2 regions of the Parashewanella sp. 2210YD4-3 genome follow, and region 1 is predicted to be linked to the other one. Evidence: predicted binding sites of a transcription regulator. Region 1 holds the regulator's gene; the other holds the start of a gene.
What was found. The regulator ArgR, encoded in region 1, controls arginine synthesis, uptake and breakdown. The targets are predictions, from matches to a motif close to ANTGAATANNTATTCANT.
Positions count from the first base shown of each region.

Region 2: the regulator ArgR is predicted to act here: its motif matches at 2,040-2,057, upstream of argC (N-acetyl-gamma-glutamyl-phosphate reductase).

Region 1 is NZ_JBWQOG010000002.1:161,419-171,989, reverse strand. Features, by position in the region: gene AC1EU0_RS04010 (hypothetical protein) at 1-987, opposite strand, end outside; gene AC1EU0_RS04005 (hypothetical protein) at 1,096-1,641, opposite strand; gene argR (transcriptional regulator ArgR) at 1,993-2,463, opposite strand; gene mdh (malate dehydrogenase) at 2,781-3,716, shown strand; gene AC1EU0_RS03990 (hypothetical protein) at 3,941-4,357, shown strand; gene AC1EU0_RS03985 (hypothetical protein) at 4,650-5,090, shown strand; gene carA (glutamine-hydrolyzing carbamoyl-phosphate synthase small subunit) at 5,356-6,498, shown strand; gene carB (carbamoyl-phosphate synthase large subunit) at 6,517-9,732, shown strand; gene AC1EU0_RS03970 (efflux RND transporter periplasmic adaptor subunit) at 10,113-10,571, shown strand, end outside.
Region 2 is NZ_JBWQOG010000001.1:35,897-39,332, reverse strand. Features, by position in the region: gene AC1EU0_RS00145 (peptidylprolyl isomerase) at 146-751, opposite strand; gene argE (acetylornithine deacetylase) at 849-1,994, opposite strand; gene argC (N-acetyl-gamma-glutamyl-phosphate reductase) at 2,155-3,207, shown strand; gene argB (acetylglutamate kinase) at 3,200-3,436, shown strand, end outside.

The DNA of each region.
Region 1 (10,571 bases):
TTCCCGTATCACTTTGTATTCCGGGGTTATGTTGTGTTTTGAAACAAAGCTCTTATGCTCTTTGTCACCAAATAACAGCCATTTGGCTTCTTCAAAATGTTTTGTTTTAGCGCACAGTCTCAGTAGGTTTAAACAAGTTTCGGTATTCGGTGTGTGGTTTCCATTCTTTAATATCAGGCTATTGTTATTAATTGCTTCCCATACAATTCCCCACTCTTTAGTGGCTACACAAACCAAAATGAAAGTGTTGATATGTTTGATATTGGCAGAAATCCCCCAGCAGGTAAGCCAACTTTCTTTACCGTTTCTTTCAATGAGTATTTGTTTTGCTCTTTCTATATCTTGCGTGAGTGCACATGCTTTGAGAAATAAAGTAATCGTTTTAGGTGAGTATCTAAGGCGAACGTTTGTTTCAGTTATGAATTGTGAGGGCAAGCTCATGATTAAATTAATCACTACCTGTATTTCGGTACGATTGACCTCTTTATCACTTTTGCCTAGTTTAATGCACTTTTTAAGCATTTTCTCGATAAGTAGAACGTTCCAACCTGCTGGTTGTGATATGTTTTTTCCCGCAATAATGATCTCTTTCAATTCTGCTAATGTTTTGCATTTATTAATTAGACCATTTAGTCGCCGCTCTGTTCGCTCATTAACGACTTCTCCTTGATGAATAGGAGCCGTCAGTAAGTGAACAGAGGTTAATGCTTGATGCCTTTCATGATAAGGGTAGGGAGGTGAAACCTCGTATGTAAAGTAATTTTGAGGATAAACATTAGGTGGCTGAACACTATCAAAGTAAAGTACTTGTTGAGCCTGTTGATTGCCTGCCACTGGTGTGTAATTCGGTATAGGTTGTAAGCAGACATTAAAATATAAATGACCATAGTTGAAGTAAGCCGGTGTATTGGCAGGATAAAAAACTGGCGAACTACACATTTCTGAAGGTGGTGAGACAGAACTTGTTTGAGCTGGAATGAAAGCCATAAGTTATTTAGTGAACTCATTTTTAGGTTTATAACAGCGGGCGCGTTTATATGAACTGCTTAAAAGCCCCTGATAGCAAAGCTTTTAACATCATGACGACTGCCAATTTTATTTGTGTGTCAAAGTAACTTGAACATCAGGCATTCGAGCTGAATCAAGAGTAATATCATCAATGCTTGCGCTTTCATTGCCATCAAAGGTCATTTTTAGTTGATAGTCTTCTAGCCCTGGACCGTTATCGCAACTGCCATTTGATATAGTGAGAGAGCGGGTACCAAGATCAATGTTTAAATCAGCAGTACATTGAGAATGCCCCAACATACGGGCTTGCCCGTTGATCCCTATCCCCAAAAAGAAGTTTAAATGACTACTAGCTTTAGCCGCTTGAGCATCGTCGTTGGGGATATTAAAATTGATGCGATAATTGCCACCATTAGAATAATTTTTTATCTTATTCGATGCGCTGGTCATGTATACGTTGGTGCTTTTGTCGAGCCATATTCCCATAGGTGATGCCGTATCATTATCAATAACAATCGAATTCACTGTTTCAATTTTACCCGGTAACGTAATCGGAATGAGCTGCTCAGCAAAGCAGGAGTAGCTTGCAAGTAATGAAATGGATGCAATTAAATATGTAATTGGTGTTTTCATTTGCTTAGATCTCTATAGAAGTTACATCGTTCACAATATAAATAGAGAGTCTGTGCCGCAAATTAAATTGTTGTTCTGTTTAGATTTGAGTCAGGATTGAATATAAAAAAGCAGAGCATTGAGCTCTGCTATAGAGAGGTACTTTTATATTAACCTCAGCTCTGTATAAGCCAACCTCTACAGTACAGCTACTTTCGCGTATTTCTGTGTTAGAACAGCCCGTAATAGACAGGCTATTACGAACTGTTCTGCCTTGAACTACACAAAATTAGCCGCACTGTAGATAAAAATTTAAGGTTTGTATTTTAAATCAAAATGTTATTGATTTCGTTATGCAGAGCTGAGGTTAAATTACTCAGAGTAATTAAACAAAGATTTCACCGTTTCGAGAATAGCGTCCATATCTTCAAGGTTTGCAGGGCAAATGAAGATAGTATCGTCACCTGCAATCGTACCTAAAATACCTTCGGGTTTGCCGATGGAGTCAAGTAAACGAGCGATTAGCTGTGCAGCTCCTGGGCTAGTTCTAACTACGATCATAGCCGCATTATGGTCAACGTCTAGCACTAGATTTTTAAGTGGGCTACCAGCGGTAGGAACGCCTAATTCAGCTGGAAGGCAGTATACCATTTCTTGTTTGGCATTTCGGGTTCTCACAGCTCCAAACTTGCTAAGCATTCTAGATACTTTAGATTGGTTAATATTGGTAAAGCCTTCAGCTTGAAGAGCATTAACAATTTCGCCTTGAGAACCAAAGCGTTCTTCTTTTAATAAATTTTTGAACGCTTTTACTAATTCGTTTTGATTTTTAATAGTCATAATGATGTCTTTATTATCCGTGAAGGTATCGCCAACATCCTGCTATTGATACATTCGAAGTAAACGAATTTTTGCACACTGCCAATTAAAGTGTCAAACAAACTGCATAAGGCTGCATAAAAATGCATTTGTGAGGAGAGGAAACACAAGTTTACAACTTGGCTTAAACCCCTTTAAAAGTAGCGTTTTGAATTGCCAATCGTCGTAAATAAATCTAGCTGACTGTTTCACAGATTTATTGAAATTTGAATCACATTACAGTATGGTTGCCGCAGAAATTTGACTAAGATCACAAATCCTGCGAATCATCGGAGACAATTATGAAAGTTGCTGTACTAGGCGCGGCTGGCGGTATCGGCCAAGCTCTTGCCCTACTATTAAAAACTCAATTACCTTCTGGCTCAAAGCTATCTTTATATGATATCGCGCCAGTAACACCAGGTGTTGCAGTTGATTTAAGCCACATTCCAACGGACGTTGAAGTAAAAGGTTTCGCGGGTGAAGACGCAGCTCCTGCACTAGAAGGTGCTGACGTAGTATTGATTTCAGCGGGTGTAGCACGTAAGCCAGGCATGGATCGCTCTGATCTATTTAACATCAACGCAGGTATTGTTCGTAACCTAATCGAAAAAGTTGCAGCTACTTGCCCTAAGGCACTTATTGGTGTGATTACTAACCCTGTAAATACTACTGTTGCTATTGCTGCTGAAGTACTAAAGAAAGCAGGCGTTTATGATAAAAGCCGTTTGTTCGGTGTTACTACCCTTGATGTTATCCGTTCTGAAACTTTTGTTGCTGAAGCGAAAGGTCTTAAGCCTGAAGATGTGAACATCAATGTGATTGGTGGCCACAGTGGTGTGACTATTCTTCCGTTACTTTCTCAAATTGAAGGTGTAAACTTCTCTGATGAAGAAGTGGCAGCTTTAACTAAGCGTATTCAAAACGCAGGTACTGAAGTTGTGGAAGCAAAAGCAGGCGGCGGTAGCGCGACTCTATCTATGGGGCAAGCGGCATGTCGTTTCGGTCTATCTCTAGTACGTGGTCTTCAAGGTGAAGAAAACGTTATCGAGTGTGCTTATGTTGACGGTGGCAGTGAACATGCAGAGTTCTTCGCTCAACCAGTTCGTTTAGGTAAAAATGGTGTAGAAGAAATACTGCCTTATGGTGAAGTAAGTGCATTTGAAGCGGACGCGCGTGATTCTATGCTTGAAACCCTAAAAGGTGACATTCAAATCGGTGTTGAGTTTGTAAAATAACTTCCGGTTAGGATTCACTAAAGCGAAGCTAAGTGCTTCGCTTTTTTTATGCCTGGAATTCTTTAAAGTAAATTTTGTTTAACGTCATATTAATTGAATAAGGCTGTAAATTTAACGGCTAACAATCTAGAGTCATTGACCTAAGCTAAATTCCAAAACTAACCATGAACAGCTTTTAGAGTTATTGGGATTATTTGAAGTAATGATAAAGATGAAGAGGTTGTATGGGAGCAAATCAATCGATTACCGCTGGTTCACCACAAAAAACATACCAAACTTTAGCAAAAAGCGAGCCGCAAACCTCTTCGCAAAGTCAACTTTTTAGTTGTAATGGAATCACATACTTGTTAACTCCTAGGTGTGAAAAGGAAGGCGTTGCCAAGTGTGCTTGTATCACAGGCGTTATCACTTTTTTGGTATGCACTGTGGCTATAGCCGCTCCAATATGTGCAACACAGTTGCCAAATAGCTACCCTGTTTGTCCTGCTCTTATTGAAGCTATTGCGGAGATTACTGGAGGAGGAGTAGCCGGGGGGGCTGGAGGTATTTTTGCTGGTTATATTGTTAGCATTGTTCCAAACTTTGAAAATGCAAATTCTGAAGGGCAGGCACCTAATTCACAAAAAATGCTTCATGAATAACTTCTTCTGTGGCTTGATTCTTGACGTCGCGCTGTAGTCTAAACATTTTCTTTTAGACGGATAATTTTTAGCTATCGGTTAGCAATAACTGCTTATACAAGATACTGGGATGATTCTCACGCAAAATCTAATCCTGAAAGTTATACTCGCCTCAATAGCTCTGTTTCTGATTATATCTCATCTTTCCAAAATTAAACTTTTGTTAATCAAAACTTAATGGCTTTTAGCAGTTTTTTTACGTCTTAATCACTAACATTATTGTTCTGATTTAATCGATAGTTAAGGTAATAGAATGGCTGGCGGGACTATAAATTCAGTGAATTCAGATAGCCGAGAGTACCGAATTTCGACAGAGCAATCTTTATTACTTCGGAAGCTTGATGCTCAAGGAAATGGCCAAGGACTACTCAGAATCGGTAAACGTGTATATGAAGTGGTGATAAAAGCGGGGCGTTTTTTCATACCTAAATGTGATGAACGCACTGGCTATGCAGCTGCTACGGGAATGGTATGTCTTAGTTTACCGAGCGATGCGGCGGCTACGTTAGCTGTTCTCTCAGGTCATCAGTCAATAGCTGGCTTATGTTTAAGCTGTGGTGGTGGAGTTGGAGGAGGTATCCTTGGAGGAGTGTTGGGGGCATATACTTGTATGATGGTTTACGATAAATGTCGAAGTAGTCGTTGTCGTGGCTATTTTGATTCTCCAACACATCTACAGTTAGCTCGAGATTAATTTTTAAGACTAGGTCATTACTCTTTGTTCTCTAAAGAGAAACTAGCGTTTTTAAAAGTGTCTGCCTACCTTTATCTGTATGATAATTATAGCTTTTATTGTTTTTCGAGGTTGTTTCTTTTAATTCCATTTTTGTAGACGAGATCACGTTTCTCATGTAAAATCTGCGCAATTTGCCAAAATTTCAGTATTTATGGGATTTTTGCAAGGAGTTGATAATTAAAAATTATTAAATTTCAATAGCTTGGCTCTTTCGGAGGTCGTGTTGACACAGTCTGCCTTACTCGTACTCGAAGATGGGACGGTTTTTAAAGGTACCGCAATTGGTGCCAGTGGTTCAGCCGTCGGAGAAGTGGTTTTTAATACTTCGATGACAGGATACCAAGAAATACTAACTGATCCTTCTTATTCTCGTCAAATCGTCACTCTTACTTACCCCCACATTGGAAATACCGGCACTAACTCAGAAGATACAGAATCCGATAGCATTCATGCCACTGGCTTAATCATTCGTGACCTTCCCCTTCTCGCCAGTAACTTCCGTAACCAACAATCTCTCAGTGATTACCTTAAAAGCAACAACGTCGTAGGCATAGCCGATATTGATACACGTATGCTGACACGCATTTTGCGTGAAAAAGGTTCTCAGTCCGGTTGTATTTTAGTTGGTGACGATATTGAAAAAGCCCTAGTGGAAGCGAAAGCATTTCCCGGCTTAAAAGGCATGGACTTAGCCAAAGAAGTTACTACTGATTCAAAGTATCAATGGCGCAGTGGAAGCTGGCGCTTGGTAGGTGGATTACCAAGTGATACACCAGAGTCAGAGCTTAAATATAAAATCGTGGCATACGACTATGGTGTTAAGCGTAACATTTTAAGAATGTTGGTTGACCGCGGTTGTGATGTCACCGTGGTTCCAGCTAAGACTCCGGCTAGCGAAGTGTTAGCCATGAATCCGGATGGTGTGTTCTTATCAAATGGTCCGGGCGATCCTGAGCCATGTGATTATGCGATTGAAGCGATTCAAGAAATCTTAAAAACCGACATTCCAGTATTTGGTATTTGTTTGGGTCACCAATTGTTGGCTCTGGCTTCAGGTGCGAAAACACTGAAGATGAAGTTTGGTCATCACGGTGCTAACCATCCTGTAGGTGATACGGATAAAGGCACGGTAATGATCACCAGCCAAAACCACGGTTTTGCTGCTGATGAAGCCAGTTTGCCAAGTAACATTAAAGTGACACATAAATCGCTATTTGATGGTTCCTTACAAGGGATCCACTTAACGGATAAGCCTGCATTTAGCTTTCAGGGTCACCCTGAAGCCAGTCCAGGACCGCATGATTGCGCACCTTTGTTCGATCACTTTATCGAACTGATTGAAAACCACCTTCAACAAAAGCTGTAACTCTGGGGTAGCCGAGAAATGCCAAAACGTACAGACATAAAAAGCATCTTAATTTTAGGTGCGGGACCGATCGTAATCGGTCAGGCGTGTGAATTTGATTATTCAGGCGCTCAAGCTTGTAAAGCATTACGAGAAGAAGGCTACCGAGTCATTCTGGTGAACTCTAACCCTGCCACCATTATGACCGATCCTGAAATGGCTGATGCGACCTACATCGAGCCAATTCACTGGGAAGTGGTTCGTAATATCATTGCGAAAGAACGTCCAGATGCGGTTCTACCTACTATGGGTGGTCAAACGGCACTTAACTGTGCATTAGAGCTTGAAGCAAAAGGCGTACTTGAAGAGTTTAATGTTGAAATGATCGGCGCGACAGCCGATGCGATTGATAAGGCAGAAGATCGCAGCCGTTTCGACAAAGCTATGAAGAGCATTGGTTTAGAGTGTCCACGTGCTGATATCGCTCATAACATGGATGAAGCCTATCAAGTGCTTGAACAAGTTGGCTTCCCTTGTATTATCCGTCCATCGTTCACCATGGGTGGCACCGGTGGTGGTATTGCCTATAACCGTGAAGAATTTGAAGAGATTTGTTCAAAGGGGTTTGAACTGTCACCAACCAATGAATTATTGATCGACGAATCATTAATTGGTTGGAAAGAGTACGAAATGGAAGTGGTTCGTGACCGCAATGACAACTGTATTATTGTCTGCGCCATTGAAAACTTCGACGCTATGGGCGTTCATACCGGAGACTCAATCACTGTTGCTCCGGCTCAAACACTGACAGACAAAGAGTATCAGTTGATGCGTAATGCATCGCTTGCGGTACTTCGTGAAATTGGTGTTGAAACGGGTGGTTCAAACGTACAGTTCGGTATCAACCCTAAAGATGGACGTATGGTGATCATCGAGATGAACCCGCGTGTATCTCGTTCGTCAGCATTAGCGTCTAAAGCAACAGGCTTCCCGATTGCTAAAATCGCCGCTAAATTAGCGGTTGGTTTCACTTTAGATGAACTTCAGAATGACATTACAGGTGGTCAAACTCCTGCCTCATTCGAACCATCGATTGACTATGTTGTGACTAAGATCCCTCGCTTCAACTTTGAAAAATTTGCAGGAGCGAATGATCGCCTTACCACGCAAATGAAATCTGTTGGTGAGGTCATGGCGATTGGTCGTACTTTCCAAGAATCAGTGCAAAAAGCTTTGCGTGGTCTTGAAGTGGGTAAAAATGGTTTTGACCCCATTACAGACTTAGATGACAAAAACGCGATTTCTAAAATTCGTCACGAGTTACAAGAGCCGGGTTCAGAACGTATTTGGTATGTGGCTGATGCGTTCCGTATTGGTTTATCGGTTGATGCTATCTATAAGCTGACAGGTATTGACCACTGGTTCTTAGTGCAAATTGAAGAGCTGATCAAGCTTGAATCTGAGCTTCAAGAAATGTCGGTGACAGAACTGGATGAAGCTTTCTTGCGTAAATTAAAGCGTAAGGGATTTGCTGATGCTCGTCTCGCCGAATTACTAAGAGTTTCTGATAACGATATTCGCGTTCTTCGTAATCGCTTAGGTGTGCTTCCAGTTTACAAGCGAGTCGATACTTGTGCGGCTGAGTTTGCAACAGATACCGCTTACATGTACTCGACCTATGAAGAAGAGTGTGAAGCCAATCCATCGGATCGTGAAAAAATCATGGTGTTGGGTGGTGGTCCAAACCGTATTGGTCAAGGTATCGAATTCGATTACTGCTGTGTTCATGCGGCATTAGCGATGCGCGAAGACGGTTACGAAACCATTATGGTGAACTGTAACCCTGAAACCGTATCAACCGACTATGATACTTCTGATCGTTTGTACTTCGAGCCAGTAACACTTGAAGACGTATTGGAAATCGTACGTGTTGAAAATCCCAAGGGCGTGATTGTTCAATACGGTGGTCAAACGCCACTTAAGTTAGCCAAAGCACTTGAAGAAGCAGGCGTGCCTATTATTGGTACGAGCCCAGATGCGATTGACCGTGCAGAAGACCGTGAACGTTTCCAAGGCGCGATTAATCAGCTTGGCTTAAAGCAACCAGAAAATGATACCGTCACGACCGTTGAAGCAGCAGTGCATGCGGCTGAACGTATTGGTTATCCATTGGTTGTGCGTCCATCTTATGTATTAGGTGGTCGTGCAATGGAAATCGTATACGACCAAGAAGACTTACTGCGCTACTTTAACGAAGCTGTACGTGTATCGAACGACTCGCCAGTACTATTAGACTACTTCCTAGATAATGCGATTGAAGTGGATATTGATGCCGTATCTGACGGTAAAGATGTCGTTGTCGGTGCTATTATGGAGCACATCGAGCAAGCGGGTGTTCACTCAGGTGACTCAGGTTGTTCGTTACCTCCATACAGCCTAAGTCAAGAAATCCAAGCTCAAATGCGTGAGTACGTTCGCGAGCTTGCTTTAGAGTTGGGCGTGATTGGTTTAATGAACGTACAGTTTGCCGTGAAAGATAACGAAATATATATGATTGAAGTTAACCCACGTGCAGCTCGTACCGTGCCATTTGTGTCTAAAGCGACAGGCGTACCACTTGCGAAAATAGCAGCGCGTGCGATGGCGGGGCAATCTTTGGCTGAGCAAGGTTTCACTAAAGAAGTGATCCCAAGCATGTACTCTGTAAAAGAAGTAGTACTGCCATTTAATAAATTCCCCGGTGTTGACCCTTTACTTGGCCCTGAAATGCGCTCTACGGGTGAAGTAATGGGAACAGGTGATACCTTCGCTGAAGCTTATGCTAAGGCTTGTTTAGGTGCGATGTCTGATATCCCTAAGTCTGGACGTGCACTGTTATCAGTTCGCAACAGTGATAAAAAGCGTGTGGTAGAGCTTGCGGCTCAGCTTATTAAGTTAGGTTATGAGTTGGATGCGACTCATGGCACGGCTGTGATACTGGGTGAAGCTGGAATCAATCCACGTCTTGTGAACAAGGTACACGAAGGTCGTCCGCACATTCTTGACCGCATCAAGAATGGTGAATACAGCTACATGGTAAACACCACTGAAGGTCGTCAAGCGATTGAGGATTCTCGTCAGTTACGTCGTGCAGCGCTTCGTCATAAAGTGAATTACACTACGACATTGAATGCCGCGTTTGCAGCGTGTATGTCACACAATGTGGATGAGCGTAAGACGGTGCGTTCAGTACAAGAAATTCATGAGAATATCTAAGTATCCTCTTGCTTGAAACAGATTGAAATTAAGTTTCAATTGTTAAAAAGGCTGCAATATTGCAGCCTTTTTGTTTATATTTTCGGCAAAAACTCCGATTAGGGATCATACTAGCTACATAGGTCAGCTTATTCATTAATAAGATTGAATTTAACTTAAGTTTGAACCAATTAGCGCTTGAATCAGTCTAAATAACAGGCTAATTCTGCATTGACTTAGCTTAATGTTTGGTTTCTGTAGTGTTGAGTGGGAAAGGTGAGCCAAAATAGGCTCGCTTTTTTAATGAATGTTATATATTTGAATCGCATCAGTGATCATAAATCATTACACATTCTCATTGCTTCCACTTAACCCTTTGGTTTGTCAGAGGAGTTGAACACATGGGGATTGCATTTCCCAATTTTTCTAAAAAATGGTTAGTTATGGCATCGCTAGGTGCCTGTATTCTATTTTTAATTTCACCACTATCCAGTCTTGCTAAGGACAAAAAACAACAGACACCTCAGCCCGTTGCGGTTACGGTCGAGTCTGTAAAGCAAGGTTATTTTTACGATCTCGTTCAGGAGGTTGGCAAGCTGCGAGCTGTAGCTTCCTCAGATTTAAGCTTCACTGCTGCTAATAAAATCACCAAGATTTATTTTAATAACGGCGATAAAGTCCGAAAAGGTGACTTGATTGCACAGCTCGATAACACCGAAGCGAAAGCTGACTTAGACAAATCCAAAAGTAGCTTAGCACTGGCTCAAACTAATGTTGATAGGATTAATGACCTACTGCAACGTGAACCTTACGCGTTATCAAAACAAAATGTTGATGAAGTTAAAGAAAAATTAGATTTA
Region 2 (3,436 bases), on a different contig from region 1:
TGAGTTTGTGGTTGATTGTTCGGCTAGGTTGCTAAAGGGGAGTGATTTGCAAATTTGAGGGAGAGCTAGCAGATGCATTTTGGGTAAGTATTGTGAAGATAATGCCATGCCTAATAAATTAGGCATGAGCAAGTGGCAAGAGCAATTATTGGCAATTAATGGCTTTTACTGAATTCAAAGTAACATCTTGTACAGGAACGCTTTGGTGACCGCCTGTATTATGAACTGCAACAATGCTAATTTGATCAACCACTTCAATTCCCGATGTCACTTTTCCAAATACTGCATAGCCAACTCTAGATGCAGAATGATCCAGCTGTGGGTTATTGAGAGTATTGATAAAAAACTGACTTGTGGCTGAATCAGGTAGGAGTGTTCTGGCCATTGCTATGGTGCCACGAGCATTAGTAAAGCCAACACTGGCTTCGTTTTTAATTGGTGCTTTTGTTTCTTTAGGCTTTAAGCCTGATTCGAATCCACCACCTTGGATTACAAAATTATTTATAACACGGTGAAAAATGGTGTTGTCATAAAAGCCTGAGTCGACGTAATCAGCAAAGTTTTTACCTGTGATGGGGGTATTTGTAGTGTCAATAGCAATGTTAAATTTTCCCTTTGTGGTATCAAAGGTATAACATTTGTCTGCTTTCATTGTTGGTGGAGGGGTTGGTTGAGGTGCTGATGTGTCATCGCTGCCGCCGCAGCCTGATAAAACCAATAACACTGTAACAGCTGCCAGTGAATGCTTCATGGTACTTCCTTTTTTTATTATTTGATTACAACGGCAGCATTATATGTTTTTAACAAATAATTAGCATTGATGAATTTTTGATTTTACTGTTTTACATTTAAAAACAATATTTCTGAATTAAATTTGCCAATATATTTAATGTTCCATCAATTTGATCTTCGGCTAAAAACTCATTTGGTTGGTGGGCTTGGTCTATGCTGCCCGGGCCCAATACTATTGTCTGAGAAGCAATCTTTTGGACAAATGGAGCCTCTGTTGAGTAATTAACGGCACAGCAACTTTGATGACTTAATTGCTCAACGAATTTTACTAATTCGCTATTTTCTTGCTCTATAAAACTTGGAGAGCTTGGTTCAAGCTCTTCAAAGCGGACTCGTCCGGGATATTGCTCTACAACCGTTTTTAACGTTTCAGTTAGCAAATGAGTGACTTCATCATCTCGCATGCCCGGCAGAGAGCGAATATCAATATCAAGCTCACAATGACCGCAAATGCGATTAACGCTGTCGCCACCACGGATCGCGCCTAAATTGAGGGTTGGCTCTTGTACGTCAAATGCTTGATTTCGATAATTGAGGGCAAGTTTAGATTTAAGTTCGATCAGTTTGCCAATAATTTGATGCATCACTTCAATTGCGTTTATTCCAGCGGAAGGTCGACTTGAATGTCCAGACTTTCCTGTCACAGTAATTTTATGAGACATATAGCCCTTGTGCATGACCACTGGAATTAAGTTGGTAGGTTCACCAATAACGGCTGCATCAGGTCGAATATCTTGAGATTGAGCAAAGAATCGAGCCCCTGCCATACTGGTTTCTTCATCGGCGGTAGCCAGTACATATAACGGTTTTTGTAGGTGCTTGGCAGATAAACCTTGGCAAGCTTGTAAAATGAAGGCAAAGAAACCCTTCATGTCACAAGTGCCTAATCCATAAAAGCGGCCGTCTTTATTTTCTACTTTATGAGGATCGCTATCCCATCCGACTTCATCGAACGATACTGTGTCGCTGTGACCCGCTAATAATAACCCACCTTCACCACTGCCCAGTTTGGCTAATAGATTAAATTTATTACGTGTGTTTGGTACAGGAACAATTTGAATCTTAAAACCTATCATTTCGAACCAAGTTGCAAGCAATGAAATAACTTGCTGATTGCTTTGATCTTCACTTTCAATATTTGAACTGATGGAAGACAAGGAAATGAGTTGAGTAAGTGATTGTTCGAAATTAGGTAATGTCATTTTTAAATATAGTTAACAATATTCTGTAGATATATATTTATAAATATTGCATAAGAAGTCAATTGTGTGTAACTTCGCATTTATTGATAAAGAGATTGTAATTTATCTCATTAGTAATACAGATATTTAATTTTATAGCTTTATTTGGTGGTGAATAGTTTTGCAAATTAAGGATGTTAAAGCTGCTGTTGTGGGAGCAAGTGGATACGCTGGAGCTGAGTTGGTCTCTCTGCTTGTTCGTCATCAATGGATTAATTCTATTGAGTTGTTAGTGTCTGAGAGCAGCCAAGTGTTGGGGCAGTGTTTTAGTGATGTTTTTCCTCGTTGGAAGGGAGTTTGTGATAACGCTTTTCAAGCCGTTAATGCTGATTGGATAGATAAAAATGCCGCTGAATTTGATGTGGTTTTTTTGGCCACGCCTCACGAAGCCAGTGTGAAGTTAGTTGAAGCTTTTTCTGCACATCAAGTCATTATTTTTGACCTTTCAGGTGGTTTTAGGCTTAAACAACCCAAACTTTATGATCAATATTATGGTTTTACTCATCAACAGCCCGAGTTATTACAAGAAGCGGTCTATGGCTCTCCTGAGTGGGACGCAAAAGCCCTAAAAGAGGCTAATTTGATTGCAGTGCCGGGTTGCTACCCTACGGCAAGTTTATTAGGGCTTAAACCGATTACGTCTAATCATTTTCATGATGAAGACTCTTTGATCATTGTTAATGGCATAAGCGGAGTCAGCGGTGCTGGCCGTCAAGCGAACTTAGCGACCAGTTTTAACGAGGTGAGTTTAACGCCATACAATATTTTGAAGCATCGACATCAGCCTGAAATCTCCCAAGCCGTACAGGCTGATGTCATCTTCAATCCACACCTTGCGCCATTCAAACGTGGGTTACTAGCGACAACGACGCTTAAAATCAAAGAGGGGATCACTACGGCTGATATTGATGCTGTTTACAAAAATGCCTATCAGTCACAGCCACTTGTTAGAATGCAAAAAGCTTGGCCTAAAGTAGATAATGTTTCAGGTACTCCCTTTGCCGATATCCATTGGCAGTTTGATGAGAGTCAACGTGTGCTGGTCATAAGCTGTGCGATTGATAACTTACTGAAAGGTGCCGCTTCACAAGCGGTGCAATGTCTTAATTTACGTTTAGGGCTTTCAAGCGAGTTTGGTTTACTAAGTAACATTGAGGTAAACCATAATGACTAAGCCTTTAGTGATCAAAATCGGTGGTGCGATCTTAGAGCAAGAATCGGCATTGACTGCATTATTGTTGGTTTTTAAGTCCAATTTGGATAGAAAAATCATTCTAGTCCACGGGGGAGGAAGCACCGTCGATCAAATGTTGCTGCAAGCTGGATTCACTACTAAGAAGAAAAATGGATTACGTGTTACGCCTAAGGCTCAAATCCCCATTATTAGTGGCGTATTAGCAGGA